DNA from 3 places in the Phytopseudomonas argentinensis genome. Region 1 is predicted to be linked to each of the others. Evidence: predicted binding sites of a transcription regulator. Region 1 holds the regulator's gene; each other region holds the start of a gene.

Region 1 (9,863 bases):
GCGCCCCTTTTCTCGCAAACCGTCGCGCAAGGCGGCGGTTTTCAATAGCCGTTTCTCCTTTGAACGGTTCGCCGGGCTGATCTGCCTATCCTGTCCTTCCTGCTGAATCGGCATCTGCGTTTGCATTTACCGCAAAGGATTGATTATTTTTCCTATATAGGAATTAATATCATTATCTTTTGAGGGATTGCCATGAGATTTCGCACGCGCGATACGCCTTGTCTGGATTGCTGGCACTGGCTGGGCTTCAGGATCCGCTGCGCGCTGCTGCCGGATGAGCCGCGGCTGCTGGAGCTGCACTGGGCCCAGGGACGGCAACTGGTCGAGCACGGGTGTCTGTGTCCCTGGCGGATGTCGCTGACCACCCTGACCCTGCTCATGGACACCGCCTGCGACAGGGCGCTGCCCTGGCACTGGCGCAGCCTCTGCCTGGACCACGCCTACCGCTCGCTCTACGCCCTGCAACACCTGGCGGTCGACCGCGAGCAGCAAGGCAGCCTCAATCGCGCGCGCAATCGTCTGGCAACCTTGCGCATGCAGCCCTCGCTTTCGATGTCCGAACTGGCAGAAGGAAACCCCTATGAATAACCACCACAGCGACACCCGTATCGAACGTGACAGCATGGGTGAGCTGGCTGTGCCCGCCGCGGCGCTGTATGGCGCCCAGACCCAGCGTGCGGTAGACAACTTCCCGGTGTCGGGGCTGGCCATGCCCGAGGCGTTCATCCGCGCCCTGGTGCTGGCCAAGGCGGCAGCCGCTCGCGCCAACGTCGACCTGGAGCAGATCCTGCCGGCCCAGGGCGACGCCATCGTCGCGGCGTGCCAGCAATTGCTGGCCGAAGACTTCATGCAGCATTTCCCGGTGGATGTTTTCCAGACCGGGTCGGGCACCAGCTCCAACATGAATGCCAACGAGGTGATCGCCACCCTGGCCACGCGCATTCTGGGCGAGCCGATCAACCCCAACGATCACGTCAACTGCGGGCAGAGCAGCAACGACATCATCCCCACCACCATTCACGTGAGTGCCGCCATCGAGGTCAGCGAAAAGCTGCTGCCGGCGCTGGGGCATCTGCTCGAGGTACTGTGCAACAAGTCCCTGGCGGTGCAGCCCTATGTGAAAACCGGCCGCACCCACCTGATGGATGCCATGCCGGTGCGCATGAGCCAGGTGCTCGATGGCTGGGCCCAACAGATCCAGGCCAACATCCAGTTGCTCACCGGGCTGTTGCCGGCGCTGCAGGCGCTGGCCCAGGGCGGCACCGCGGTGGGCACCGGCATCAATGCCCATCCGCGTTTTGCCGAGCTGTTCTGCCAGGAGCTCAATGCCCTGACCGGCCGGCAGTTCACCCCGGGCAGCAACTTCTTCGCCCTGATCGGCTCCCAGGACACCGCGGTCGCCCTGTCTGGCCAGCTGAAGACCATCGCCGTCTCGCTGATGAAGATCGCCAACGACCTGCGCTGGATGAACTCCGGGCCCCTGGCCGGCCTCAGCGAGATCGAACTGGAAGCCCTGCAGCCCGGCTCCTCGATCATGCCCGGCAAGGTCAACCCGGTAATCCCCGAAGCCACCGCCATGGTCGCCGCGCAGGTGATCGGCAATGACGCCGCCATCGCCGTGGCCGGGCAGTCCGGCAACTTCGAGCTGAACGTGATGCTGCCGGTGATCGCCCACAACCTGCTCGGCAGCATCGAGTTGCTGGCCAACGTCAGCCGCCTGCTGGCCGACCGCGCCATCGCCAGCTTCAAGGTCAATGAGCCCAGGCTCAAGGAAGCGCTGGGTCGCAACCCGATCCTGGTCACCGCGCTCAATCCCCTGATCGGTTATCAGAAGGCCGCGGAAATCGCCAAGAAAGCCTACCGGGAAGGCCGGCCCATCATCGATGTGGCCGAAGAGATGACCGAGCTGGGCCGCGCCGAGCTGGAACAGCTGCTCAACCCCGAGCGCCTTACCGAGGGCGGTCTTTAAGCGGTGCAGCGCTCGCGCACCGGTGTTCTGAACCCAGGCGAGGAGGCCGATCATGGAGCAGTGGAAACGACTCATCGCGGCCGGTAACCGCCACTTCGCCGAAGGCCGCTGGGTCGAGGCGCGCGAGCAGTACCTGCAGGCTCTCGCCCTGGCCCAGGTACTGTTCGAACGCTGGCGTGACGCCGAGGCGGCGGTGGCGGCGTTCGTCGTCTCGCAGCACAACCTGGCCGACCTGCAGTTGACCACGGGCCATCCCGAGGGCGCTGCCGAGCACCTGTGCGCCTGCCACGAACACCTGCTGCGCTGCATGGCGGGTGAGCAGCTGTCGCCCGCGCTGCGCCAGGCCGCCATGAATCACAGCCGGCGCACTTACGCCGGTGTATTGAACTTTGTCGCCGAGCACGGGGCCTACCCCCGTACAGATCGATTGCTGGATGCCCGGGCGTCCGGCGATGCGTCAACGGCAGCGCACATGGTGCCTGCCGCCCGTCAGTACCATTAGAGGAGTGAAACCATGCCGTATAGCCTGCCTGCTCTGCCTTATGCCTACGATGCCCTGGAGCCGCACATCGATGCGCAGACCATGGAGATCCACCACAGCAAGCACCACCAGACCTACGTCAACAACCTCAATGCCGCCCTGGAAGGCAACGCACTGGGCGAGTTGCCGATCGAGGAGCTGCTGACCCGTCTCAAGGAGGTGCCGGAAGACAAGCGCGGCGCCGTGATCAACAACGGTGGCGGTCACGCCAACCACTCGCTGTTCTGGACGGTGATGAGCACCAATGGTGGTGGCGAGCCCCAGGGCGATCTGAAAGCGGCCATCGACAGCCAACTGGGTGGTTTCGAGGCTTTCAAGGAAGCCTTCACCAAGGCTGCACTGACCCGCTTCGGCAGCGGCTGGGCCTGGCTCAGCGTGACGCCGCAGAAGAAGCTGGTGGTCGAGAGCACCGGTAACCAGGACAGCCCGCTGATGAACGGCAACATGCCGATCCTCGGCCTGGACGTCTGGGAGCACGCCTATTACCTGCGTTACCAGAACCGCCGCCCGGAATACATCGGTGCGTTCTACAACGTCGTGGACTGGGCGGAGGTTGCCCGCCGCTATCAAGCCGCGATGGCGTGATCCACGGCTTCAGGAGCATCCATGAGCCCACTGCATGAGCTGATCATGGCCAACCGCCGCTCACTGCGTCATGCGCTGGGTTTCATGGTGGTTTTTGCCGGCGGGTTGATTCTCGTCGGCAAGCTCCTGAATGGTGCGCCGGGCTGGTTTTGACCTAGGGTCTGTGACGTTTCAACGCGAGCCGCGTTGCCGCGAGAAATCTCGCCAGGCCGGGCGGCGATCCGCTAGGCAGAGGACGCAGGGAATGGACTGGCCGTCCGCGTTTTCCCTTGCCCAGTCCTCCAACGACGCATGGCGAGATTTTCCCACGCAACCTAGGCGGCCCCACCCGTAGGGCTCCGGCGCGGCCGTGCGTGAAACGTCAACAGACCCTAACTGGTGGCGCGTGCGGCGCGCCGCTGCGCTGTCCGAATTCCGCTACTCGCCTTCGTCGAAGTAGTTGTTGATCAGGTCGACCAGGGCCTGCAGCGCCTCGTCCTCGCGTTCCCCCTCGGTCAGCAGGTGCACGTTGGTACCTTTGCCTGCTGCCAGCATCATCACCGCCATGATGCTCTTGCCGTCGACCAGGGCTTCGGCGCTACGGCCAATCTTCACCTGACACGGAAAGCGCCCCGCGACGCCGACGAACTTGGCGGCCGCCCGGGCATGCAGGCCGAGCTTGTTGATGATGGTGATTTCACGGGCGGGCATCGCGGCAATTCCTTAACTGAGGTCGCGGTGGCGGATCTGAACGTTCTTCAACAGCGGCTTGAGGGCCTGGCCCAGGCGATTGGCCAGGTAGACGGAGCGGTGGTGGCCGCCTGTGCAGCCGATGGCCACGGTCACATAGGAGCGGTTGCTGGCGGCGAAACGCGGCAGCCATTTGTGCAGATAGGCATGGATATCCTGATACATCTCCTCGACATCCGCCTGCGCCGCCAGGTACCCCTCCACCGGCTGCTCGAGGCCGGTGAAATCACGCAACTCGGGCTTCCAGTAAGGGTTGGGCAGGCAGCGAACGTCAAAGACCAGATCGGCATCCACCGGCATGCCGCGCTTGAAGCCGAACGACTCGATCAGATATGCGGTGCCGGGCTCGGGCTGGTTGAGCAGACGCAACTTGAGGGTGTCACGCAACTGATAAAGGTTCAGGTGGGTGGTATCGATCTTCAGGTCGGCCCGGTCGATGATCGGGCTCAGCAGCTTGACCTCGGCATCCATGGCCTCGGCCAGGGAGCGCTGGTCGTTGGTCAGCGGATGGCGCCGGCGTGTCTCCGAGAAGCGCTTGAGCAGGGTTTCTTCACTGGCATCCAGGTACAGCACATCGCAACGAATGTTGCGTGAGCGCACTTCGTCGAGCAGTTCGGAGAAGCGCCTGAGCTGGCTGGGCAGGTTGCGCGCATCGATGGACACCGCCACCTGCGGATGCAGCAGTTCGCTATTGGGCAGTGCGCGCTCCGCCAGATCGGGCAGCAGGCCGGCCGGCAGGTTGTCGATGCAATAGAACCCGTTGTCTTCGAGGACGTCGAGCGCCGTGCTCTTGCCCGAACCGGAACGACCGCTGACGATGATCAGGCGCATGGGCTAACCCCGCAGGCTATTGGCCGTTCTGGACGTTTACGACGGTCTGGTACAGGGATTCGCTGTCCTGGGCCTGGCGAAGCCGTTCGCGGACATCCTCGCGGTCGAACATGCTGGCGATCTGGCGCAGCAGCTCGAGGTGCTCGTCGGTCGCCGCTTCGGGCACCAGCAGCACGAAGAGCAGGTCGACGGGGGCGCCGTCGATGGCGTCGAAGTCGACGGCAGTGCTCAGCTTGAGCAGGGCGCTGATCGGCGTGTTGCAGCCGGGCAGGCGACAATGGGGAATGGCGATGCCGTTGCCGAAGCCTGTCGAACCGAGCTTCTCGCGGGCGATCAGGCTTTCATAGATGGTCTGGCCATCGAGATCGGGCAGATCGCGCGCGATCACGCTGGCTATCTGTTCGAGGACACGCTTCTTGCTGCCGCCCGGCACGTTCACCAGGGAACGGCCGGGGGTCAGGATGGTTTCAAGTCGGATCATAGGAGAAGGACGAACTCAGCGGGCCATCGCGCCCTGCTGGCGATCGAGCTGTTTTTCCTTGTGCTTGATAAGTTGGCGATCGAGTTTGTCGGTGAGTAGATCGATGGCTGCGTACATGTCGTCGTGTTCGGCATTGGCCACCACTTCGCCTCCTGCGATGTGCAAGGTGGCTTCGACTTTCTGCTTGAGCTTCTCGACCTCCAGGATAACCTGCACATTGGTGATCTTGTCGAAGTGCCGCTCGAGGCGCTCGAGCTTTTCTTCGATGTAGCTGCGTAGTGCGTCTGTCACATCCAGCTGGTGTCCACTGATGTTGACTTGCATACCGCTTCTCCTTGTTGCCGTGTGTGAGTGGCGGGTATTGAACCTGCCGCAGGAACACTGGGGCGCTGCTTTCGCTACAAGGGCACCTTACATCAATCGCTTGCGTTCGCTCGAAGGCGCTATACCGAGCGATTCACGGTACTTGGCGACTGTGCGGCGCGCCACTTGAATGCCCTGTGCTTCCAGTAAACCAGCGATCTTGCTGTCGCTCAATGGCTTTTTCGCATTTTCCGCCGCGACCAGTTTCTTGATGATTGCGCGGATCGCGGTCGACGAACATTCGCCGCCTTCGGCGGTGCTGACGTGGCTGGAGAAGAAGTATTTCAGCTCGTAAATGCCACGCGGGGTGTGCATGTACTTCTGGGTGGTGACGCGGGAAATGGTCGACTCGTGCATGCCCACCGCCTCGGCGATATCGTGCAGCACCAGCGGCTTCATGGCCTCGTCGCCGTAATCCAGGAAGCCGCGCTGGTGCTCGACGATCTGCGTGGCGACCTTCATCAGGGTCTCGTTACGGCTCTGCAGGCTCTTGATGAACCAGCGCGCTTCCTGCAGCTGGTTGCGCATGAAGGTGTTGTCGGCGCTGGAGTCGGCGCGCTTCACGAAGCCGGCGTATTGGGCGTTGACGCGCAGGCGCGGCATGGCTTCCTGGTTGAGCTCCACCAGCCAGCGATCGTTGTGCTTGCGCACGATCACATCCGGCACCACGTATTCCGGCTCGCTGGACTCGATCTGCGAGCCAGGGCGCGGGTTGAGGCTCTGAATCAGTTCGATGACCGGGCGCAGCTCGTCCTCCTTGAGCTTCATGCGGCGCATCAGCTGGCTGTAGTCACGGTTGCCGAGCAGGTCCAGATATTCAGCCGTCAGGCGCTGTGCCTCCTTGAGCCACGGAGTGGAGGCGGGCAACTGGCGCAGTTGCAGGAGCAGGCATTCGCGCAGGTCGCGAGCGCCGATTCCAGACGGCTCGAACTGCTGGATACGGCGCAGCACGGCTTCGACTTCATCCAGCTCGACATCCAGCTCAGGGTCGAAGGACTCGACGATTTCGTCGAGGGTTTCCTCCAGGTAGCCCTGATCGTTGATGCAGTCGATGAGCGTCACGGCGATCAGACGGTCCTTGTCGGACATGGGCGCCAGGTTCAGTTGCCAGAGCATGTGGCTATGCAGGCTTTCACCCGAGGACGTGCGGGTGGTGAAGTCCCATTCGTCATCGTCATTGCTGGGCAGGCTGCTGGCACTGGTCTGGTAGATATCTTCCCAGGCCGTATCCACGGGCAGCTCATTGGGAATGCGCTCGCCCCATTCGCCGTCTTCCAGGTTGTCGACGGTTTGCGGGCTTTCCTGAAAGCTCGACTCCTGAAAGGTCTCTTCCTGGACCGCGGTCGCGGCCGCGCTTTCGGCGCCATCGGCCATCGGGTCGGAATTGTCGAAGTCTTCGCCTTCTTCCTGACGCTCCAGCATCGGGTTGGATTCCAAGGCCTCCTGGATTTCCTGTTGCAGATCCAGGGTCGACAGTTGGAGCAGGCGAATGGCTTGTTGCAGCTGCGGCGTCATCGTCAGCTGCTGGCCCATTTTCAGGACTAGCGATGGTTTCATTGCAGACCTTATCCGGCGTCTGTACGTAATCCACGACAGGGCGACGAAGCGCCACTAGGAAGCAAATTATATGCCTGAATCCGAGCACTTTGCCTAGGGCCTGTTACCATTTCGTTGCGATACGGCTCGAACGGTAATGGGCGCTGGCAAGGATTCATGGGGAGGGGATCCGCTAGAGGCGGAATTCGTGGCCTAGATAGACTTCCTTGACCACCTGGTTGGCCAGGATCGCCGCTGAATCACCTTCGGCGATCAGCTGGCCATCGCTGACGATGTAAGCGGTTTCGCAGATGTCCAGGGTTTCGCGGACGTTGTGATCGGTGATCAGCACGCCGATGCCCTTGGCCTTGAGGTGATGAATGATCTGCTTGATGTCGCCCACGGAGATGGGGTCGACGCCGGCGAAGGGTTCATCGAGCAGGATGAATTTCGGCGAGGTGGCCAGGGCGCGGGCGATCTCGACGCGTCGGCGTTCACCGCCGGACAGGCTCATGCCCAGATTGTCGCGGATGTGGGTGATGTGGAATTCCTGCAGCAGGCTCTCGAGCTCCTGCAGCCGCTGTTCGCGGTTGAGGTCCTTGCGGGTTTCCAGGATCGCCATGATGTTGTCGGCGACGCTGAGCTTGCGAAAGATCGAGGCTTCCTGGGGCAGGTAGCCAATCCCGGCACGGGCACGGCCGTGCATCGGCTGGTGGCTGACGTCCAGGTCGTCGATCAGTACGCGGCCCTGGTCGGCCTGCACCAGGCCCACGATCATGTAGAAGCAGGTGGTCTTGCCGGCACCGTTGGGGCCGAGCAGGCCGACGATCTGCCCGCTCTCGATGTTCAGGCTGACGTCGCGCACGACCTGGCGTCCCTTGTAGCTCTTGGCCAGGTGCTGGGCTTTCAGAATCGCCATGGTTATTGACCCTGCTCGGCAGCGGGGGCTGCTTTCTTCTGCGGCTGGATCACCATGTCGATACGCGGGCGCGGGCTCGACACGTTGGTACCGGTGGCGCGGCCAGCGTTGACGATCTGGCGGCGCGTGTCGTAGACGATCTTCTCGCCTTCGAAGGTATTGCCTTCCTGCACCACCTTGGCCTGGTCGATCAGTACGATGCGTTCGTTGGCGGCAAAGTACTGGATGGTCAGGCCGTACGCCTTGACGATCTGCTTGTCGGCTGCCGGCTTCTGCTCGTAGTAGGCCGGCTTGCCCACCGAGGTGAACACGTCGATGTCGCCCTGTGCGTTCTGGGTGATGGTGACGGTGTCGCCGGTGATCTTCATGGTGCCCTGGGTGATGACGACGTCGCCGCGGTACACGGCTACGCCTTGCTTGTCGTCCAGTTCAGCGCTGTCGGCCTGCACGCGGATCGGCTGATCGCGGTCACTCGGCAGAGCCCAGGCGCTTACGCTTCCGAGCGTGGCGCCAAGGCTGAGAAGTAGGGGGAGGGTTTTAACGAACCTCATGCTGGCCTCTTACATTGGACTGCAGGATCATCCTGCCGTCATTCAAGTACGCTTTCATTCCTTGCGCCGTGGTCACCCCATTGGCCGCGTCGATTCTAACGGCTTGCTGGGTCTGCGCATATTCCTTCTGCGGGAATACGGTCAGGCGGCTGGTGGTGAGTATAGTGGGGCGGCCCTTTTCGTCCGTGCGCTCGACGCGCACCTGGTCGATCAGTTCGACTTCGTTGCCATCGGGGCCGACTTCGCCACGGGCGCTGCGTACCTTCCAGGGCAGTTCGGTGCCGCGGAACAGGTTCATGCGCGGTTCGGTGAGCAGGGTGGTGTCGCTACTCTGCACGTGTTCGAGGCGTTCGCTGGTCATGTCGTTCTGTACCCGGCCGTCGGGCAGGTACTGCACGCTGCGCGCATTGATCGCATAGAAATCGATGGGGTTTTCCGGCCCGCTGTGCTGGGGCGCGCTGGAGAAACTGTCCGGATTGATGTTCCAGTAACCGGCCGCCACGATCAGCAATGCGCCGAAGGTCAGCAGGACGGGGGTGAGGAATTTGCGCAGCATCGGCAGGCCCTAGAGGTAGGCGGATTGGGCGGCGTCGAGCGTACCCTGTCCGCGCATGATCAGTTCACAGAATTCTCGGGCGGCACCTTCGCCGCCCCGTGCCCGGGTCACGCCGTGAGCATGCTCGCGCACGAATTCGTTGGCGCTGGCCACGGCCATGCCCAGGCCGACCCGGCGGATTACCGGCAGGTCCGGCAGGTCGTCGCCCAGGTAGGCGACCTGCGCGTAGCTCAGGCCCAGTTCGGCGAGCAGTTCGTCGAGCACGTCGAGTTTGTCCTCGCGGCCCTGGTACAGGTGCTGGATGCCGAGGTTCTGGGCGCGGCGCTCGACCACCGGGGTCTTGCGGCCGCTGATGATGGCGGTGCGTACGCCCGAGTTGATGAGCATCTTGATGCCCTGGCCGTCGAGGGTGTTGAAGGTCTTGAACTCGCTGCCGTCGACCAGGAAGTACAGCTTGCCATCGGTCAGCACGCCGTCGACATCGAAGATCGCCAGCTTGATCGCCTGGGTGCGTTGCAGCAGGTCATTCATCACATGACCCCCGCGCGCAGCAGGTCGCCCAGGTTGAAGGCGCCCACCGGGCGCCCATTGGCGTCGATCACCACCAGGGCGCTGATCTTGTTGTCTTCCATGATCTTCAGGGCCTCGGCTGCGAGCATGTCGGCCCGGGCGGTCTTGCCGTGGGGGGTCATGACCTCGTCGATACGCGCATCACGCACATCGACGCCTTTGTCCAGGGCACGGCGCAGATCGCCGTCAGTGAACACGCCGGCCAGGCGGCCATCGGCTTCCAGTACCGCGG
Region 2 (9,863 bases), 630 kb from region 1:
CACCAGCAGGCCGTTGGGCAGCACCTCGGCCACGGTCACGGTGATCGAGCCGGTCAGGCTGTTGCTCTGCCCGGCCTGACCGGAGCCGCTGGTGTCACGCTGGGCGCCGTACTGGGCGCTGAGCCCCAGGTTCTCGGCTTTCAGCGGGTTGAGGCCGGAGCTGGGGTTGTCGATCGATACCCCACCGCCGAACAGCGAGGTCAGGCCGATATTGGCGTTGCTGTCCTTGGACATCTGCGAGCTGGCGTTCTTGCTGGCCTGCATCCGTTCGCTGAGGCTGATGGTGATCACGTCACCCACGCGAAAGGCCTTGCGATCGCCGTACAGGTTGTTTTCAAACCCGGACTGGAAGATCGAGCCGTTGTTCTGCGCAGCCGGCAGCGGTGTGCGCGGCAGTACAGGTGCGTAGTACGGATCGTTGGGCTTGGCGGCAGGCGCCACGCAGCCACTCAGCACTACGCTGCCGAGAATCGAGAACACACACACCAAGCGGTTCATAACCACTACCTCACAGCGTTCAGGCGTATCAGGGGGCGGGCCGATGCCCTACCCCGGGGTCTTAAAGGTTCTGGGTAACGAAGGACAGCATCTGGTCAGCGGTGGAGATGACCTTGGAGTTCATCTCGTAGGCGCGCTGGGTGGTGATCATGTTGACCATCTCCTCGACCACGCTGACGTTGGAGTTTTCCAGGGTGTTCTGCAGGGTCGTGCCCAGGCCGTTGAGGCCAGGCGTACCGACCTGCGGCGCACCGCTGGAAGCGGTTTCCAGGAACAGGTTGTTGCCGATCGCTTCCAAACCACCAGGGTTGATGAAGTCGGCGATCTGGATGTTGCCGACGATCTGCGGCTGCGGGTTACCGGTGGTGGTGACCGACGCGGTACCGTCCTCGCCGACGGTAAAGGTGCGCACTTCCGGCGGCAGCACGATGGCGGGCTCCAGGGCGAAGCCCTGGGAGGTGACCACCTGGCCGTTGGAGTTCAGGTGGAAGCTGCCATCACGGGTGTAGGACACCGTGCCATCGGGCATCAGCACCTGGAAGAAGCCACGGCCGTTGACCGCCATGTCCATCGGCTGCTCGGTGGTCTGCAGGCTGCCTGCGGTGAAGATCTTCTGGGTGCCGTTGATGCGCACACCGGTACCCAGCTGCAGGCCGGACGGCAATTGGCTGTCCTGGCTGGACTGGCCGCCTGGCTGGCGACGGATCTGGTACAGCAGATCCTCGAACTCGGCGCGGTCGCGCTTGAAGCCCGTGGTGGACACGTTGGCCAGGTTGTTGGAAATGGTCGTCAGGTTCATGTCCTGAGCGGACAGGCCGGTCTTGCTGACCCAAAGTGCCGGAAGCATAGCGTTTCTCCTCGGGCGCCGGAATCGTGGCGCCGCGCGTTGGTTATCAGCTCATTTGCAAGACACGCGCCATGGCAGTGTCATTATCTTCTGCAGTGCGCATCATCTTGACGGACAGTTCGAACTGCCGGGACAGCGCCAGGATCGAGGTCATCTCCTCGACCGCATTGACGTTGCTCGACTCCAGAAAGCCCGAGGTGATCTGCACCGTGGCGTCGGCTTCCGGCGGCTGCGGGCCGTTGAAGCGGATCAGCCCGTCGGTGCCCTTCTGCATCTGCTTTAGGTCAGGATTGACCAGTCGCAGCCGGTCGACCTCGGCCAGCACCCGGGGCGCTTCGCCGAGGGCGCGGATACTGATGGTGCCGTCCTGGCCGATCTCGATCTTCTGCTCAGGCGGCACGGCAATGGGACCGGCATTGCCCATGACCGGCATGCCGTTGCCGGTGCGCAACATGCCCTGGGCATCTACATTCAGGCTCGCGGTGCGCACGTATGCCTCGGTACCGTCGGGGGCCTGCACCGCCAGCCAGCCCTTGCCGCCGATGGCGACGTCCAGATCGCGCCCGGTTTCCTGCAACGAGCCCGGCGTGAAGTCGGTGCCCGGTCGCTCGCTCATGGCGAATACGCGCGAAGGTTGGGTCTCACCGAAAATCGGCATCGAACGCGCCTGCTCGAAATCACGGCGAAAACCGGTGGTGGAGATGTTCGCCAGATTGTTGGCGTGAGCACGCTGGGCCAAGGTGTTGTTATGGGCACCAGTCATGGAGACGTACAGCATCTTGTCCATGTTTTCCTCCGAGGTGGGCGACGCGCCCGCGACTCTGTCCACACCTCAAAAGCAATACACATGCCACATCACAAAAAAACAAATAAGCAACTGAATTAAAAGAGTTTTTATAAAAACAAAAGGCTCCCGAGGGAGCCTGTATTTTGTCGTTCGGCGAGTCGTTGCCGGTTCCGGCAACGACTCCCTGACGCTATCAACGCAGGTTGATGATGGTCTGCGTGATGGCGCTTTCGGTTTCGATGGTCTTGGCGTTGGCCTGGTAGTTGCGCTGCGCCACGATCAGGTTGACCAGTTGGTCGGACAGCTCGACGTTGGAGTCCTCCAGCGCGCCCGATTGCAGGCTGCCCAAGGTGCCGCTTCGCGGCGTTCCAATCACCGGCTCGCCGGACTCCGAGGATTGCACCCAGGCGGTCTTGCCCACCGGAGTCAAGCCCTGCATGTTGGCGAAATTGGCTAGCACCAGCTGGCCCTGCACCTTGGTCTGACCGTTGGTGTAGCGGGCGAAAAGAACGCCGGTCTCGTCGATCTCGAGCCCAGCCAATTCGCCCGTGCTATAGCCGTCCTGCACGACCTTGGCCACCGAGAAGGTGCTGTTGTACTGCGAGGAGCCGCGGAAATCGAACTTGACCGCAGCACTGGCTTCGGAGCCGTTGGCGGCCCAGGTAGTGCCTTCGGCATTGGTGGGCGCTGCGGGAATCCAGCCATTCATGCTGATGGAGCCGTCCGGATTGACACTGAGCCCGGCGCTCAGGCCAGCGGGATCGACGGTCTGCAGCTTGCCGGCAGCGTCAAAGCTGATGCCGGCGGAAAGCGGCTGGGTATTGGCCGGATTCAGCGGGTTACGGCCGTCGACCAGAATCTTGACGTCCCAGTTGTTAGCCCCGGTCTTCACGAAATACTGGGTAAAGGAATGCGCATTGCCCTGGGCGTCATAGATGTTGACCGAGGTAGAACGGTTGTAACTGGTCGGGTCCGCCGGGTTGAAGGAAGCGTTGGCCGCAGTAGTACCTGCTGCAGCACCTGCGGCATTGGCAGCTGCAAGCTGCGCCGGGGTAGCCGCTGCGGTAGCTGCGGCAATTTCCGCAGGAGTTGGGTTCGGGTTACCTGGCAACAGCGAACCGTTGAACGCCGTCTGATAGGCACCGTCATAAGCGCTCTGTCTCAGCACCGGCACGCTCTCGGTCGAGTTCAGGTTGAACGGCTGGGTAATGGTGCTCGTCGAGCGCGGCGCCTGGCTGGCGGTTTCCACCTTCAGGTTGCCGATGATGCCATTCTGCAGGTTGCCGTTGGCATCCACGCCGTAACCCTGCAGGTTGTGCCCGAAGTTGTTGACGATGAAACCCTCACGGTCGGTGCCGAAATAGCCGGCACGGGTGTAGCTGATATCGCCGTTGTTGCTGGTACGGAAAAAGCCGCTGCCATTGATGGCCAGATCCAGCGAGTTCTTCGTGTAGTTGATGTTGCCCTGGCTGAACAGCTGGGACACATCGCTGAGCAGCACGCCACTGCCGATCGGATTGGAGCCGCTGCTGAGCATCGACGAGGCGTACAGGTCGGCAAACTCGGCGCGTGACTGCTTGAAGCCAGCGGTGCCGGCGTTGGCGATGTTGTTACCCGTCACATTGAGGTCGCTGGTCGCAGCACGCAGGCCACTCAGACCGATATTGAACGACATGAAAACTCTCCTTGCCGACTACCCGGCAGTTACAGCCTGTTAATTACTGACCAATGACCTGCACCTGCGACAACGGCACGTTGCCGATCCCCGCCAGGTTGAGCATCAATTCATTGCCACCCAGGGTGACGCTGTCGACGTTGGCCGGCAGCAAGGTATAAAGCCCCTTGGTTTCGTTGCCGTACGTGGCCTGGGCCTCGAACTTGTAGGTGCCCGGCTTCATCACGTTGCCGCTCGAATCCTTGCCATCCCAGATGAAGCTCACGTTGCCGGCTTTTTGCTCACCCAGGTTGATGCGATTGACCACCGCGCCGGAACTGTCGTAAACGTTGACGTACACGTTGCTGCTGCTGGTCGGCAGCACGGCGCTGGCCTTGAAACTCTCGCTGGTATCGACGACAGCCTTGTCGACCGGCACGATCACCTTGCGCCCGACCAGCGAGGACGCCTGCAGCGCCTGGGACGACTGATAGCCGGACAGGATGGTCTCCATGCTCGAATTGAGCTTCTCGACCCCCTCCACGGTACTGAACTGCGCCAGCTGCGCGATGAACTCGCCGTTGCCCTGGGGCTCCAGCGGGTTCTGGTTGTTCAACTGGGCCACCAGCAGGTTGAGGAACTGGTCCTTGCCCAGTTCCTTGTTCTGCGTGCTGTCCTGCTTGACCTGGTATTTGTCCAGTACGGAACTGGAGCCTACGCCATCAACGGTGCTCATCGCTCACTCCCGGCTCACTGACCCAAGGTCAGAACGCGCTGCATCATCTGCTTGGCGGTATTCATCATTTCCACGTTGGTCTGGAAGGCACGACTGGCGGAGATCATGTCCGCCATCTCCTCGACCACGTTGACGTTGGGGTAATACACGTAGCCCGCCTCGTCCGCCGCCGGATGATTGGGCTCGTAGCGCGGCATCAGGCTGCTTTGATCCTCGACGATACCCAGCACCTGCACGCCGGCGCCTGACTGATCCTGGTCGGCGAACAGCGAACCGTTACTGCCCCCCTGGGCATTCTGGAACACGGTGGCAAACACTGGATGGCGTGCGCGATAGGTCTGGTCGATGCTCGACGAGACGGTTTCGGCGTTGGCAATGTTGCTGGAGATGGTATTGAGGCGGGTGCTCTGGGCACTCATACCGGTTCCGGCGATATTGAACACACTGGTCAGGGACATGTCAGGCTCCTTTATTCACCACGCAGGGCGCTCATGAGCCCTTTGAATTTACTGTTTAGCAGCGTGAAGCTGGTCTGGAAGGCCACCGCGTTCTCGGCGTAATTGGCTTGCTCGACCTGGGCATCGACGGTGTTCTGGTCGATGGAGGGCGCGGTGGGCGTGCGATAAGCCAAGGCCGCATCGCCCATTGGCACGCCTTCTGCTGCGATATGCCGGCTGTTGGTGGTCTGCAGCCCCGACGTGCCACTGCCGCTGCCCTTGGCAGCCTGCTGCGCCAGCACCGAGGCAAAATCCAGGTCGCGGGCCTTGTAATTGGGGGTATCGGCGTTGGCCATGTTGTTGGCCAGTACCTCGGCCCGCTGGGCACGGAAGCCTAGGGCCTTCTCGTGGATGCCAAGTGCTTTGTCGAAACTGATGCTCATCTCAGGAACCTTTGCCGTAGCGGCTCGCCTGTTCTCGTGCAAAGATCACAGCAAGGCACGTGCCAAATATTTTTTCTGCTTATAAATCAGCTAGATCGCTGAAAACAGGAGGCGTTAAGGGCCAAGGCGGCAAAGCTTTTCCGCCGTTTGGCAAGGTGGCAGCGGCAATATCAACAGCCATTTGCCGCTTTTCTGACGCCGCGACGACAGAACATCGTCAGCTGTTGGGTGGGGACAAAGAAAAACGGGAGGCCATGGCCTCCCGTTTTGTTCAGGGCGCAAGAATCACTTTGCCTTGTAGATGATGCCTGGGCTGCACTGCACCATCTGATACTTCTCGGGCAACCCGTTGAGCGCCTCGGATGCACCGAGAAACAGGTAACCGCCCGGCTTGAGCATGGCGTGGATACGCGTGAGGATGTCCTTCTTCACTTCCGCCGAGAAGTAGATCAGTACGTTGCGACAGAACACGATATCGAACTTGCCAAGGCTGGCATAACTGTCGAGCAGGTTGAGTGGTCGGAATTCCACACGGCTCTTGACCGCCGGCTTCACCACCCAACGCCCCGGCCCCTTGGGGTCGAAGTAACGCTGAAGGCGATCCTGGGCAAGGCCCCGGCCCATGGCCAGGCTGTCATACTCGCCCGACTTGCAGTTGTTCAGCATGGTGGGCGACAAGTCGGTGGCCACGATCTGGATTCCCGCCTTGAGCTGGCCGATATTGCTGCGCTCGAATTCATCGATGCTCATCGACAGCGAATAAGGCTCCTGACCCGACGAGCAGGCGGCCGACCAGATACGCAGGCGCTGCCCGGGATAGGCCTTGATCAGCTCGGGCAACACGCGATTCTTCAGCACTTCGAAGGGATAGGTGTCGCGAAACCACAGGGTTTCGTTGGTGGTCATGGCATCGACCACCTGCTCGCGCAAGCCACTGCGCGGCTGGTTCTGCATACGCTGCACCAGTTCGCCCAGGGTCTTGATGCCGTTACTCTCCATCAGCTTGTTGAGTCGGCTGGAAACCAGGTATTGCTTGTTGCTGCCCAGCACGATGCCACAGGCTTTTTCCAGAAAGATCCGGAATTGCTCGAAATCCAAATTACCTGAAGACACTCGTGAGGCCTCGCCCATCTGTTGAATCGGATACGGGGAACGCTCCCAGAAGCGCTCGCCGGTTTGCCGGTACCTGCCAGCCCTGTTGACGCTGCGACGATCAGCCAGCCTTGATGCGTTCCACCACCCGGGAAGCCAGATCATCCGGGCGGAATTTCGCCAGAAAGTCGTCGGCCCCCACTTTCTTTACCATGGCCTGGTTGAACACACCGGACAGTGAAGTATGCAGGAGAATGTGCAGCTTCTGCATGCGCGGATCGGAACGGATCGCTGCGGTCAGGGTATAACCGTCCATCTCCGGCATCTCGATATCGGAGATGATCATCAGCAATTCCTGCTCCGGCGTCTTGCCGGCCTCGACCATCGTGCGCAGGTACTCCAGTGCCTGGCGACCGTCGTTCAGCGCCGTGACCTCCACGCCAACGGTCTGCAGGCAACGCATCACCTGCTTACGGGCGACCGAGGAATCATCGACGATCAGCACGTGCTGGCTGACGGCCTTGGTCTGCACTTCGTCATCGATCACCCCTGCCGAGATCACTTCGGAGGTGGGCGCCACTTCGGCGAGAATCTTCTCGACGTCGATGATCTCGACCAGCTTGTCATCCAGCCGGGTGACCGCCGTCAGGTAGTGATCGCGCCCCGTGCCCTTGGGTGGCGGGTGGATCTCTTCCCAGTTCATGTTGACGATGCGCTCCACCGAACGCACCAGGAAACCCTGCACCTTGGTGTTGTACTCGGTGATGATGACGAAGCTGCCGTTGAGGTCAGCCAGCGGACGCTTGCCGGTGGCAATGGACAGATCCAGGATGGGGATCGTACCGCCGCGGATGTTGGCCACGCCTCGAACCACCGGGCTCGACTTGGGCATAATGGTGAGTTTTGGGCACTGCAACACCTCCTTCACCTTGAAGACGTTGATCCCGTACAGCTGAGAGCCGTCGAGACGAAACAGCAGCAGTTCCAGGCGATTTTGCCCAACCAGCTGAGTTCGCTGGTTGACCGAATCCATCACACCGGCCATGTACGGGCTCCCAAGATTCCAGTAACACATCAGATTTGGTTAGCGTAGCAGGCGGCACGCGCCTTGCTTCGAACCAGACATGAATGCACAAATGACAATTATCCGACGGGCGATGGCCAAGAGCCTTCGTTGCCTGGCAGTTTTACCTGCTTTGCTGGCGCTCGGCTATAGCACGCTGACGACTGCCTCCGTCACCCTGCCCGATCAGCTTATCGGCGAGACCCAGCGCTTTCTTGAGCAGGCAGTTGCAGACTATTTGCAGCGCAGCAATATTCAGGCGCGCCACGAGGTGCAAATCAACCGCCTCGACCCACGGCTACGCCTGCCCCTGTGCGATCAACCGCTGACGATCACCCTGGAAACGCCGGCCGAACCGGTTGGCCGGGTAACGACGCGGGTGCGCTGTGACGGGACCTCCCCCTGGACAGTGTTCGTTCCGGGCCAGGTGCGACTTTATCGCGAGGTGGTCACCGTGGTACGCCCGGTCAAGCGCGAAGGGGTACTCGGTGAAGGCGACCTGATGCTTGCCGAGCGCGACGTCGGCCTGCTCAACCAGGGCTACATGATCGATCTGGACCAGGCGATTGGCCGCAAGACCACCCGCCCCCTGCAACCCGACCAGGTGCTATCCCCCACCTTCATTCGCCAGGCGGAAGTCATCCGCCGAGGCGACCAGGTGGTGATCAGCGCACGCAGCGGCGGCATCAACGTGCGCATGCCCGGCGAAGCGCTTTCCGACGGCGCCGTGGGCAAGCAGATCAGCGTACGCAACCAGCGTTCGCAACGCGTGGTGCGCGCCCGCGTGGTGGGCCCCGGACAGGTAGAAGTGTCGATGTGAGGACGGCTCGACCAACGGACTGGCTGACGATCGGGCAAGGCTGTTTTAGACTGTGCAGGCGACGCGATTTTTTTTGCCTAAAGTTTTTCCGGGCACAGCCGACACACTAGGCAAGCGTCCACACACCGTTAGAGGTTTTGCATCATGGTCATCGACTTCAACCGACTCAACAGCTCCACGCCAGCCAGCACTACCCGTGCGGGCAGCACCCAGGGCGGCAAGAACGAAGCCATCGACAACAAGGCCGCTGGCAGCACCGCTGCGGCTCAGCCGACCCCTGCTGCCGGCAGCAAGAGCGGCGAGTCCGTTCAGCTGAGCAGCGAAGCACAACAGTTGCAGAAAACCGTCGACAAGCTGCGTGACCAGCCTGCCGTCGATAGTGATCGAGTGGCCAAGCTGAAACAGGCCGTTGCTGACGGTAGCTACCAGGTCGACAGCCAGCGCGTCGCCAGCAAGCTGCTCAATTTCGAATCCCAGCGCTAGTCTTCGGCTCGCACTGGGGTGTTGGACGCCCGAAAACCGTCTTGATGCCAGTCCGCTGCTACAGCAGACGCGCGCCTGAAGGTTTCACCCCGGAGAGCCTGAACCATGAACATCACGCCCCTGCTCGACCTGTTCAACGAGGATATCGGCTACGCAGCGCAACTGCTTGAGCTGATCGACGCCGAATATGATGCCCTTGGCGAACATGACCTGAGCAAGTTGCAGGACATTCTGGCCAGCAAGCAACCGCTGCTGGCCTCCCTCGAGCAACACGGCAGAAGCCGCACCCAAGCCCTGGTCAGCCTGCAGTTGAGCCCTGACCGCTCAGGCTTGCAGGCGCTTGCCGAGCGTTCGGACAGGGGTGACGAACTGATCCAGGCCAGCGAGCAATTGAACGAGCTGCTCGAGCGCTGCCAGGAAGCCAACCTGCGCAACGGCCGAGTCATTCGCTCCAGCCAGAAATCCACGGCCAGCATGCTCGGCATCCTGCGCGGCGCGGAAACGCCGTCGCTCTATGACAGCAGCGGCAGTACCGCTAAAATCGGCAACAAACGCCCGCTCAGCCAGGCCTGACATAACGACAAGATGCGCGGTGATGCACCCGGTGCCTCATTTAACGCAGCAGTACCTCGCCCCGGAGATCACTGGACCGTGTCCAACCCCTTCGCTCAGGACTGTGGCCCGCAACCTCCCAAGGTGCTCAAGGCACCGGTGGAAATCGTTGCCAACCTACGTCTCCTGCAACAGCATCATGACCCGCTGACCCTTACGTTTCATGAGCGCAACCAGCGCTTCCAGAGCTACGTGATCGAAATCGACCGAGAGCGCAACCTGCTGGTTCTCGATCAGATGATCCCCAGTGACGGCGAACGCTACCTGCAAAATGGCGAAGCCTTCAGCGTCGAATCTCAGCATGACGGCGTGCGCATCGCCTGGGATTGCCCGGCGGGCATGCGTACGGGTGAGCACCAGGGGGAGCGCTGCTACATCGGCGCCATTCCCG
Region 3 (9,863 bases), 330 kb from region 1:
GGTGACCCGCGCAGCCGCCGAGACAGGCGGTACGTCAGGCTGCTCGAGGACGGGCTCCGGGCTCGCCTGCACCGGTGGCTCGCCAGGCGAGGCGGCGGGCAATACCCATTCGAGTTCCCACTCAGGCTGCGCGGCTAGTTCGACCGGCGCCGCAACGGCTTGCTCGACAACAGCCTGCGCAGGTGGCTCTTCATGGGGCTCGGCCGCGACATCGGTTTGCGGCTGCGCGCCCGTTTCCAGGCGCAGCAGGCGCTCATGCAGATCGCCCGTGCCCTGGTTGAAGCGCTCGATCAGTCCTGCCAGCGACTTGCGCAGCGCCTCGTGCTGAAGCCTCAGCGCCCGCAGCGCGATCGCCTGCCCTACCGCCAGCCCCACGACGGCGCCCAGAAGCGCGCCGGCCATCGCCTCGCCACTCACGGCGCCCAGCACCAGGGCACCGAGTACCAGCCCGATCAGCATGAAAATCCACTGCATGCGCTCGAATCCTTGAAGAGAAGATCATCCATGCCGGGCACGGGCCTGGCAGAGCGCGAATTATAGGGCACCTCTAAAAACGTTGGCGAGGCAGTCAGCGCAAGGCAAAAACAGGCGAAAAAGCGGAGTTTACGTGTTGTAAATGAGCATTTTGAGCCTGTTTTTAACGCCGCGGTGACAACGCAGATAGTTTTTAGAGGTGCCCTATAGGGGCTGCGCGCACCGCTTGGATGATGCAGTCGATCACAAATGTGGCAGGTGAACATCAAGCCGAACCCGGCGGCTCGCCTACGCATCGGCACAGACAACGCAAAAGCGGATGGTTTCTGGCAACCGGCAAAAGATGCTCGATAGTGGCGACGCTGCCCCCATCGGCAACGCCCACAAAAAAGCCCCCGCAGGCGTGAACCGACGGGGGCTTTCTAGTCAGCTAGAACCGGATCAGTTCTTGGCTTTCTTGGCAGCGCGGGTGCGCTCGCCTTCGTCCAAAATCTTTTTACGCAGGCGAATGGACTTTGGAGTCACTTCGCACAATTCATCGTCCTGGATGAATTCCAGGGCCTGCTCCAGGGTGAAGCGAACCGGCGGCACCAGGGCGATGGTTTCGTCCTTACCCGAAGCACGCATGTTGTCGAGCTTCTTGCCTTTGGTTGGGTTGACGCCCAGGTCGTTGTCACGGCTGTTCAGGCCGATGATCTGACCGTTGTAGACTTCCTGCCCGTGCTCGACGAACAGCTTGCCGCGCGCCTGCAGGGTTTCCAGGGAGTAGGTCAGCGCCTTGCCGGTGTCGATCGACACCAGTACGCCGTTCTGGCGGCCGCTCATGTGGCCCGACTTCATCACGTCGTAACGGTCGAAGATCGAGGTCAGGATGCCTGCGCCGTTGGTCAGGGTCAGGAAGGCGTTACGGAAGCCGATCAGACCGCGAGCCGGGATGTTGTATTCCAGGCGTACGCGACCCTTGCCGTCCGGCACCATGTTGCTCAGGTCGCCTTTACGCAGACCCATTTCTTCCATGACCTTGCCCTGGGATTCTTCCGGGATGTCGATGGTGACGTTCTCGTACGGCTCGTGTTTCACGCCGCCCACTTCACGGATGATCACTTCCGGACGACCAACGCCCATTTCGAAGCCTTCGCGGCGCATGTTCTCGATCAGTACCGACAGGTGCAGCTCACCACGGCCGGAGACCTTGAACTTGTCGGCCGAGTCGCCTTCTTCGACACGCAGGGCCACGTTGTACAGCAGCTCCTTGTCCAGGCGCTCCTTGATGTTGCGGCTGGTGACGAACTTGCCTTCCTTGCCGCAGAACGGCGAATCGTTGACCTGGAAGGTCATGGAAACGGTCGGCTCGTCGACGGTCAGCGGCTTCATGGCCTCGACGTTGTTCTGGTCGCACAGGGTGTCGGAGATGAACAGCTCGTCCATGCCGCTGACGCAGACGATGTCGCCGGCGGTGGCTTCTTCGACGTCCACGCGGTGCAGGCCGTGGTGGCCCATCAGCTTGAGGATACGGCCGTTACGCTTCTTGCCTTCGGTATCGATGGCGGTGACCGGGGTGTTCGGCTTGACGCGGCCACGGGCGATACGGCCAACGCCGATGATGCCCAGGAAGCTGTTGTAGTCCAGTGCCGAGATCTGCATCTGGAACGGGCCGTCGACGTCGACGTTCGGCGCCGGGACGTGGTCGACGATGGCCTGGTACAGCGGGGTCAGGTCTTCGGCCATGTCGGTGTGGTCCAGACCGGCGATGCCGTTCAGGGCGCTGGCGTAGACCACCTGGAAGTCCAGCTGCTCTTCGGTGGCACCGAGGTTGTCGAACAGGTCGAAGATCTGGTCCATGACCCAGTCAGGGCGCGCGCCCGGACGGTCGATCTTGTTGATCACCACGATCGGACGCAGGCCGGCTTCGAAGGCCTTCTTGGTCACGAAGCGGGTTTGCGGCATCGGGCCGTCCTGGGCGTCGACGACCAGCAGCACGGAGTCGACCATCGACATCACGCGCTCGACTTCACCGCCGAAGTCGGCGTGGCCGGGGGTGTCGACGATGTTGATGCGGTAGTCGTTCCACTTGATGGCGGTGTTCTTGGCCAGAATGGTGATGCCGCGCTCTTTTTCCTGGTCGTTGCTGTCCATCACGCGCTCGTCGTTGAGCTCGCTGCGCTCCAGGGTGCCGGACTGACGCAGCAGGGCGTCGACCAGGGTGGTCTTGCCATGGTCAACGTGGGCGATGATGGCGATGTTGCGTAGATTCTCGATCACAGTAGTGGTCTCGTAGGTTGGGTCGGGCTACCCGGCAGTTGCTTCAGGGCCCAACGCGAAAAATCGGGATTAAGGGTAAAGGCAGTCTGTTAACGCTGTGTGGCGGCAAACTCGCCGCCAATCGGGTCGGGAGGGCGATGGCGGATACTGCCGCCATTGAGCCCGGGCGTCTTATGCCGGACGATAAACGCGCACATTGGCATGCCCCTCGCTCAGCAGGTGATGGGCATGCAGGCGGCTCATCACGCCCCTGTCGCAATAAAGGAGGTACTGGCGGTTCTCGTCCAGCTCCTTGAAACGGTTGTTGATGGCGTAGAACGGCAGCGCCTGGACTTCCACACCCTCGATCTCCAGCGGCTCGTCTTCGGCCTGGTCGGGGTGGCGAATGTCGATCACCACCTGGCCCGGCAAGGCCTGGGCGACTTCCTCGACCTGCACGTCCTGACCCAGCTCCTCGATCACCCGGTCGATGGCGATCAGGCGCGCGCGCTCGAGGGCGCGCTCGAGAATCGCCATGTCGAACTGTTCTTCTTCATGGACGACGCGGTGGGGCTTGGCCTTGGTGGTCGGGTTCACCGAGATCACGCCGCAGTATTCGGGCATGTGGCGGGCGAACTCGGCGGTGCCGATCTGCTCCGCGGTATCGATGATGTCCTGCTTGTGGCTGGTGATCAGCGGGCGCAGCACCAGCTTGTCGGTGACCGAGTCGATCACCGAGAGGTTCGGCAGGGTCTGGCTGGACACCTGGCTGATCGCCTCGCCGGTCACCAGGGCGTCGATCTGCAGGCGCTCGGCCAGGCGGCTGGCGGCGCGCAGCATCATGCGCTTGAGGGTCACGCCCATGTAGCTGTTGTCGACCTTGCCGAGAATCTCGCCGAGCACTTCTTCGAACGGCACGCTGATGAACAGCACGCGCTGGCTGCTGCCGTACTTCTTCCACAGGTAGTGGGCGACTTCCATCACCCCCAGCTCGTGGGCACGGCCGCCGAGGTTGAAGAAGCAGAAGTGGCTCATCAGGCCGCGGCGCATGATCTGGTAGGCCGCCACGGTGGAGTCGAAACCACCGCTCATCAGTACCAGGGTCTGCTCCAGCGAGCCCAGGGGGTAACCGCCCAGGCCGGGATGCTGGTGATGAATGACGTACAGGCGCTGGTCGCGGATCTCGATGCGCACCTCGACCTGGGGCTTCTTCAGGTCGATACCGGCGGCGCCGCACTGCTGGCGCAGCTGGCTGCCGACGTAGCGTTCCACGTCGATGGAGGAGAAGGCGTGGCGGCCGCCGCGCTTGCAACGCACCGAGAAGATCTTGCCGTTCAGCAGTTCGCCATAATGCAGCTTGCACTTGGCGACGATATCGTCGAAGTCGCCGAGCGGGTATTCGTCGATCTGCAGGAAGTGAACGATGCCCGGCACGCAGCTCAGGCGCTCGATGATTTCCTGCAAGACCTTGGGCTCGGCCACCTCGGTCTTCACTTCCAGATTGTCCCAGACACCGGTGACCTGCAGCTGCGGGTCGAGATCACGCAACACCACGCGGATGTTCTTGGCCAACTGCCGGATGAAGTTCTTGCGAACCGGCGGGCTCTTGATGGTGATTTCCGGGAAGACTTTGACGATCAGTTTCATGGGAGCAAATGTTGGGGGCCAGAGCCTGAAAAACAGGGGCGCGGATTATAAAGGAAATTGCTCAACCTTTGATCAAAAATCCGCAAACAATCTGCCACTGCACCAATATTGAACACAAGCCTATTAAATCGCACCAATAAAGGGCTGTGACGATTCGTTTTGTGCCATCAATACCCGCTACAGCGCTGATTTTCAGGGCACGCGTCCATCACGGGGCACTGGCATGCATATTGCTCCCTTGTGAGGCAGGGTGTCCTGGCAGACTATCTGGCCCGGCGTCACGAACTCAAAGAAGGGTCAACGAAGACCCTATCCACCTGGAGGACAACATGTCTAAGGCTGTTCAACTGATCAAAGAACACGACGTGAAGTGGGTAGACCTGCGCTTCACCGATACCAAAGGTAAGCAGCACCACGTGACCATGCCGGCCCGTGACGCCCTGGACGAAGACTTCTTCGAGCACGGCAAGATGTTCGACGGCTCCTCCATCCATGGCTGGAAAGGCATCGAAGCCTCCGACATGATCCTGATGCCGGTCGACGAAACCGCCGTGCTGGATCCGTTCACCGAAGAGCCGACCCTGATCCTGGTCTGCGACATCATCGAGCCGAGCACCATGCAAGGCTACGACCGCGACCCGCGCTCCATCGCCAAGCGTGCCGAAGAGTTCCTCAAGGGCACCGGCCTGGGTGACACCGTATTCGTGGGCCCGGAGCCCGAGTTCTTCATCTTCGACGAAGTGAAGTTCAAGTCCGACATCTCCGGCTCCATGTTCAAGATCTATTCCGAGCAAGGTTCCTGGATGACCGATCAGGACGTGGAAGGCGGCAACAAGGGCCACCGTCCAGCCGTCAAAGGTGGCTACTTCCCGGTTCCGCCGTGCGACCACGACCACGAAATCCGTACTGCCATGTGTAATGCCATGGAAGAGATGGGCCTGGTCGTCGAAGTTCACCACCACGAAGTGGCCACTGCCGGTCAGAACGAAATCGGCGTGAAGTTCAACACCCTGGTCGCCAAGGCTGACGAAGTTCAGACCCTCAAGTACTGCGTGCACAACGTGGCCGACGCCTACGGCAAGACCGCCACCTTCATGCCCAAGCCCCTGTACGGCGACAACGGTTCGGGCATGCACGTACACATGTCGATCTCCAAGGACGGCAAGAACACCTTCGCAGGCGAAGGCTATGCCGGTCTGTCCGAGACCGCCCTGTACTTCATCGGTGGCATCATCAAGCACGGCAAGGCCCTGAACGGCTTCACCAACCCATCGACCAACTCCTACAAGCGCCTGGTACCGGGCTTCGAAGCCCCGGTCATGCTGGCCTACTCGGCTCGCAACCGTTCCGCATCGATCCGCATCCCGTACGTGTCGAGCCCGAAAGCTCGCCGTATCGAAGCGCGCTTCCCGGATCCGGCTGCCAACCCCTACCTGGCCTTCGCAGCACTGCTGATGGCCGGTATCGACGGCATCCAGAACAAGATCCACCCTGGCGACGCGGCCGACAAGAACCTGTACGACCTGCCGCCGGAAGAAGGCAAGCTGATCCCGCAGGTATGCGGCAGCCTGAAAGAAGCCCTGGAAGAGCTGGACAAGGGCCGCGCGTTCCTGACCAAGGGCGGCGTGTTCTCCGACGACTTCATCGATGCCTACATCGAGCTGAAATCGGAAGAAGAAATCAAGGTACGCACCTTCGTACACCCGCTGGAATACGACCTGTACTACAGCGTCTAAGCAGGCCACGCTGCTTGCCAGCGTAACGAAAACCTCCCCGGTTCTGCCGGGGAGGTTTTTTTATGGCCTGCCATTCCTGGCGACCACCCTGCGGGCCGTCGCAAGCGACATCAAAAATGGCTTCCGGCGACTTTTTAGGTTCTTTGCATTTTAGGGGGGAGTGCCTGGTTGACACCGGACTGGCAATTTTGTGTGCGTATCACTGCTGATTTAGCACTATCCATTACCGCGTTTACGGAACCTATGTGTTGCGCCCCTTACGGGCGCCACACCTTTCTTGCTTGCCCAAGAAAGGTGTGCCAAAGAAGGGCACCCCGACATCCGGGTTTCGCTGCGCGAAACTTCCCTCATTCCGGCGCCGCTCCGGGGGCCGGCTTACATGGGCCATCCCTGGCCCATTAAGCCTCTCGCCGCATCCATGCGGCTCGCTCCCCTACACGACACCTCCACTCGGCCTCCTGACGGGACCGGAGCGCGAGCTTGCAAGATTTCCACAAACTCAAGTTCGGCAGCGTCTGCTTTTGCTCTTGAGCTGCGATCTCACAGACGACGCCCAAGTCCCCTTCAGGAGGCCGAGTGGAATCGCCACGTAAGGGGCCGGGCGGGTAGCCATGAGCGACATGGATGTCGCGAGAGCTGCGATGGGCCAGGGATGGCCCTTCGCAGCGTGCCCCTGGAGTGGTGATGGAGCGAGGGAACCCCGGCGCAGCCGGGGCCGGATGGTGGGGTGCCCTTCTCTTTGGTTACTTTCTCTTGGGCAAGCAAGAGAAAGTGACTCGCCCGTAAGGGGCGAAACCTACCAGGCCAGGCGGCGGGATAACGGAGAGTGCCAAGTCATCGACAGCGAACACTTAATTGCCAGTCCGGTGCCAACCCACACTTTCCGCAAACCGTACGAAGAACCATTTTTATGCCGGCTATTTTTCGGAGCCAGTGCAAATCCCTGACGCGGCGCGCTTGCCAGCACGGCGAAGCGATGCAAGGCTATCGACATCATTTACTGCGGAGACCGGCCCGATGCGCCGCACGCTCGCTTGCCTGCTGCTGATCCTGGCCCTGCCGGTCAGCGCGCAGATCTACAAATACACCGACGCCAACGGCAACACGGTGTTCACCAACCAGCCGCCGGAAGGCACCCAGGCCGAAAGCGTCGAGCTCAAGCCGATCAACACCAGCAGCCAGCCGACGCCGCCCACCACCAGCACGAGTGAACCGCGCCTGAGCGAACTGCCGAGCAATCCCTACCAGATTCTCGAACTGCGCGACCTGCCCAGCGAGGAAGCGCTGCGCGCCAACAACGGCACCTTTTCCGTGGGCGTGACCATCGAGCCGCGCCTGGGCCCCGGGCATACCCTGCGCCTGCTGCTCGACGGCAAGCCCTACGGGCAGCCGAGCAACGTGCCGCGCCTGCAACTGAGCGAAGTGGACCGCGGCGAGCACAGCCTGGCGGTTGCCGTGATGCAGGGCGAGCGCATTGTCCAGCAGAGCGAGACGCGCACCTTCACGGTGCAGCGGGTCAGCACCAACAGCCCGGCCCGGGGTAACTGAGTACCATGCGCACGCTGCTCTTCGCCCTGCTGCTGATCGCCCTGCCAAGCGTTGCCCAGGTCTACACCTATGTGGACGCCGAGGGTAACCGGGTATTCACCGACAGCCCCCGCGACGGCAATGCCACCCAGGTGCAGATGGCGCCCTCCAATCGCATCGAGCCGCCACAGACCCGCCGCCTGTCACCGCCAGCGCCCGCCACTTCCAGCGGGCCGATCCTCAGCTACGAGCTGCTGCGCATCACCATCCCGCAGCCCGACGCGACCATCAACGACAATGCCGGCAACCTGATCGTCACCGTCAATGCCGAGCCGGCCCTGCACCCCGGCCACAGCTACCGCCTGCTGCTCGACGGCCAGCCCTACGGCAGCGTCGGGCGCAGCCCGGTGTTTCCCCTGGAGAACATCGACCGCGGCACCCACCAGATCGCCGTGGAGATCATTACCGAAGGCGGCATCATCGTCGAGCGCACGCCCAGCCAGCCCTTCCACATGAAGCGCGTGTCCCTGGCCCAGAAGCGCAAGGTACGCCCGTGCGAGAAGGACGATTACGGCGTACGCCCCGAGTGCCCGATCGAAGACAAACCCAAGGAAGAAGACGAGGGCATCATCAGCATCCTGCCCTTCCTTTAAGAGCCTGTTCATGATCTTTCGGCTCGACGTCTGCGCTTTCCCTGCAACGTGGCGGGAGCAGCCGCAAGCTGCAAGCCCCAAGCACAAGTTAAAAGCAGTCCGCAGTGCTCTAGCTTCTTCTTGCAGCTTGAGGCTCGCGGCCTGAAGCTCAATGTCCGCCTATGCCTTGGGGAGCCTCTTCAATGCCGCTAAAAGATTGTGAGCAGGCTCCAGGTCTGCCCGGCCTCGATTCGTCCGCCACTCACTTGCACCATTAAGGTGCGCATCGACGCACCGATTTCTATACTCGTCCCAAATTGGCACACGCTCGCCAAGGCCGTTGCGCCGAAAGGAAGCCGATTCCGGGGTTTTATCACCGCCTGCGCTTCTTTGCGGGGCTTTGGTTTGCTTCTTGCATTTTCTCCGTCACCGCCGCGATCCGGACCAAGTTCCTGCTCGCCGGCCGTTCTGCCCCACCGCACGAGGAACGACTTTTGGCTGGCCCAAACCCGCAACGAGACTTGCCGCGCTGCGCCACGTTGCCAGACAACGGCCCTGCCGTACCCCAGGCACCCTGCACACCAATGGGCGCAGTGCGATGATCATCAACGACGCCCTGCATCGCCTGCTGCTCGACAACCTGACCACGGCGACCCTGTTGCTCAACGCCGACCTGCGCCTGGAATACATGAACCCCGCTGCCGAAATGCTCCTGGCGGTCAGCGGCCAGCGCAGCCATGGCCAGTTCATCAGCGAACTGTTCACCGAAACCCGCGAAGCCCTCGGTGCCCTGCGCCAGGCGGTGGCCGAGGCGCATCCGTTCAACAAGCGTGAGGCGGTGCTGACCACCCAGACCGGCCAGAGCCTGACCGTGGACTACGCGGTGACACCGGTGCTCAGCCGCGGCGAAACCATGTTGCTGCTCGAGGTGCACCCGCGCGACCGGCTGCTGCGCATCACCAAGGAAGAGGCCCAGCTGTCCAAGCAGGAAACCACCAAGCTGCTGGTGCGCGGCCTGGCCCACGAGATCAAGAACCCCCTGGGCGGCATTCGTGGCGCCGCCCAGTTGCTGGCCCGCGAACTGCCGGAAGAGAGCCTCAAGGATTACACCAACGTGATTATCGAGGAGTCCGACCGCCTGCGTAACCTGGTCGACCGCATGCTCGGCTCCAACAAGCTGCCGTCCCTGGCGATCACCAACGTGCACGAGGTGCTCGAGCGCGTCGCCAGCCTGGTGGAAGCGGAAAGCCAGGGCAGCGTGGTGCTGGTGCGCGACTACGATCCGAGCATTCCCGACCTGATCATCGACCGCGAGCAGATGATCCAGGCCGTGCTCAACATCGTGCGCAACGCCATGCAGGCGCTGGCCGCCAAACCCGAGCTGCGTCCGGGCCGCATCACCCTGCGCACGCGCACCCTGCGTCAGTTCACCATCGGCTACATCCGCCACCGCCTGGTGACCAAGATCGAGATCATCGACAACGGCCCGGGCATCCCGCCGGAACTGCAGGAAACCATCTTCTATCCCATGGTCAGCGGGCGTGCCGACGGCACCGGCCTGGGCCTGGCGATCACCCAGAACATCATCAGTCAGCATCAAGGCCTG

The links. The regulator sigma-54, encoded in region 1, starts transcription at its own class of promoters, with help from an activator protein. The targets are predictions, from matches to a motif close to ANTGGCATNNANNTTGCTNT.
Region 2: flgB (flagellar basal body rod protein FlgB) is a predicted target of sigma-54. The motif match lies at 5,450-5,469, and genes of this name have one in related genera.
Region 3: glnA (glutamate--ammonia ligase) is a predicted target of sigma-54. The motif match lies at 4,580-4,599, and genes of this name have one in related genera.

Annotation. Positions count from the first base shown of each region.
Region 1 is NZ_CP056087.1:1,516,055-1,525,917, forward strand. It holds gene SA190iCDA_RS06565 (FagA protein) at 193-588, shown strand; gene SA190iCDA_RS06570 (class II fumarate hydratase) at 581-1,969, shown strand; gene SA190iCDA_RS06575 (hypothetical protein) at 2,022-2,471, shown strand; gene SA190iCDA_RS06580 (superoxide dismutase) at 2,484-3,095, shown strand; gene SA190iCDA_RS23140 (hypothetical protein) at 3,117-3,248, shown strand; gene SA190iCDA_RS06585 (HPr family phosphocarrier protein) at 3,513-3,785, opposite strand; gene rapZ (RNase adapter RapZ) at 3,798-4,655, opposite strand; gene ptsN (PTS IIA-like nitrogen regulatory protein PtsN) at 4,672-5,136, opposite strand; gene hpf (ribosome hibernation-promoting factor, HPF/YfiA family) at 5,152-5,460, opposite strand; gene SA190iCDA_RS06605 (RNA polymerase factor sigma-54) at 5,548-7,056, opposite strand; gene lptB (LPS export ABC transporter ATP-binding protein) at 7,229-7,954, opposite strand; gene lptA (lipopolysaccharide transport periplasmic protein LptA) at 7,957-8,505, opposite strand; gene lptC (LPS export ABC transporter periplasmic protein LptC) at 8,492-9,061, opposite strand; gene SA190iCDA_RS06625 (KdsC family phosphatase) at 9,071-9,592, opposite strand; gene SA190iCDA_RS06630 (KpsF/GutQ family sugar-phosphate isomerase) at 9,592-9,863, opposite strand, start outside.
Region 2 is NZ_CP056087.1:2,141,658-2,151,520, reverse strand. It holds gene flgH (flagellar basal body L-ring protein FlgH) at 1-498, opposite strand, end outside; gene flgG (flagellar basal-body rod protein FlgG) at 560-1,345, opposite strand; gene SA190iCDA_RS09565 (flagellar basal body rod protein FlgF) at 1,392-2,132, opposite strand; gene SA190iCDA_RS09560 (flagellar hook protein FlgE) at 2,326-3,807, opposite strand; gene flgD (flagellar hook assembly protein FlgD) at 3,851-4,522, opposite strand; gene flgC (flagellar basal body rod protein FlgC) at 4,537-4,980, opposite strand; gene flgB (flagellar basal body rod protein FlgB) at 4,992-5,402, opposite strand; gene cheR (protein-glutamate O-methyltransferase CheR) at 5,688-6,515, opposite strand; gene SA190iCDA_RS09535 (chemotaxis protein CheV) at 6,616-7,539, opposite strand; gene flgA (flagellar basal body P-ring formation chaperone FlgA) at 7,619-8,377, shown strand; gene flgM (flagellar biosynthesis anti-sigma factor FlgM) at 8,522-8,860, shown strand; gene SA190iCDA_RS09520 (flagella synthesis protein FlgN) at 8,966-9,433, shown strand; gene SA190iCDA_RS09515 (flagellar brake protein) at 9,512-9,863, shown strand, end outside.
Region 3 is NZ_CP056087.1:1,181,996-1,191,858, reverse strand. It holds gene SA190iCDA_RS05380 (DUF2339 domain-containing protein) at 1-474, opposite strand, end outside; gene typA (translational GTPase TypA) at 916-2,736, opposite strand; gene thiI (tRNA uracil 4-sulfurtransferase ThiI) at 2,908-4,362, opposite strand; gene glnA (glutamate--ammonia ligase) at 4,692-6,098, shown strand; gene SA190iCDA_RS05360 (DUF4124 domain-containing protein) at 7,116-7,646, shown strand; gene SA190iCDA_RS05355 (DUF4124 domain-containing protein) at 7,652-8,278, shown strand; gene glnL (nitrogen regulation protein NR(II)) at 8,856-9,863, shown strand, end outside.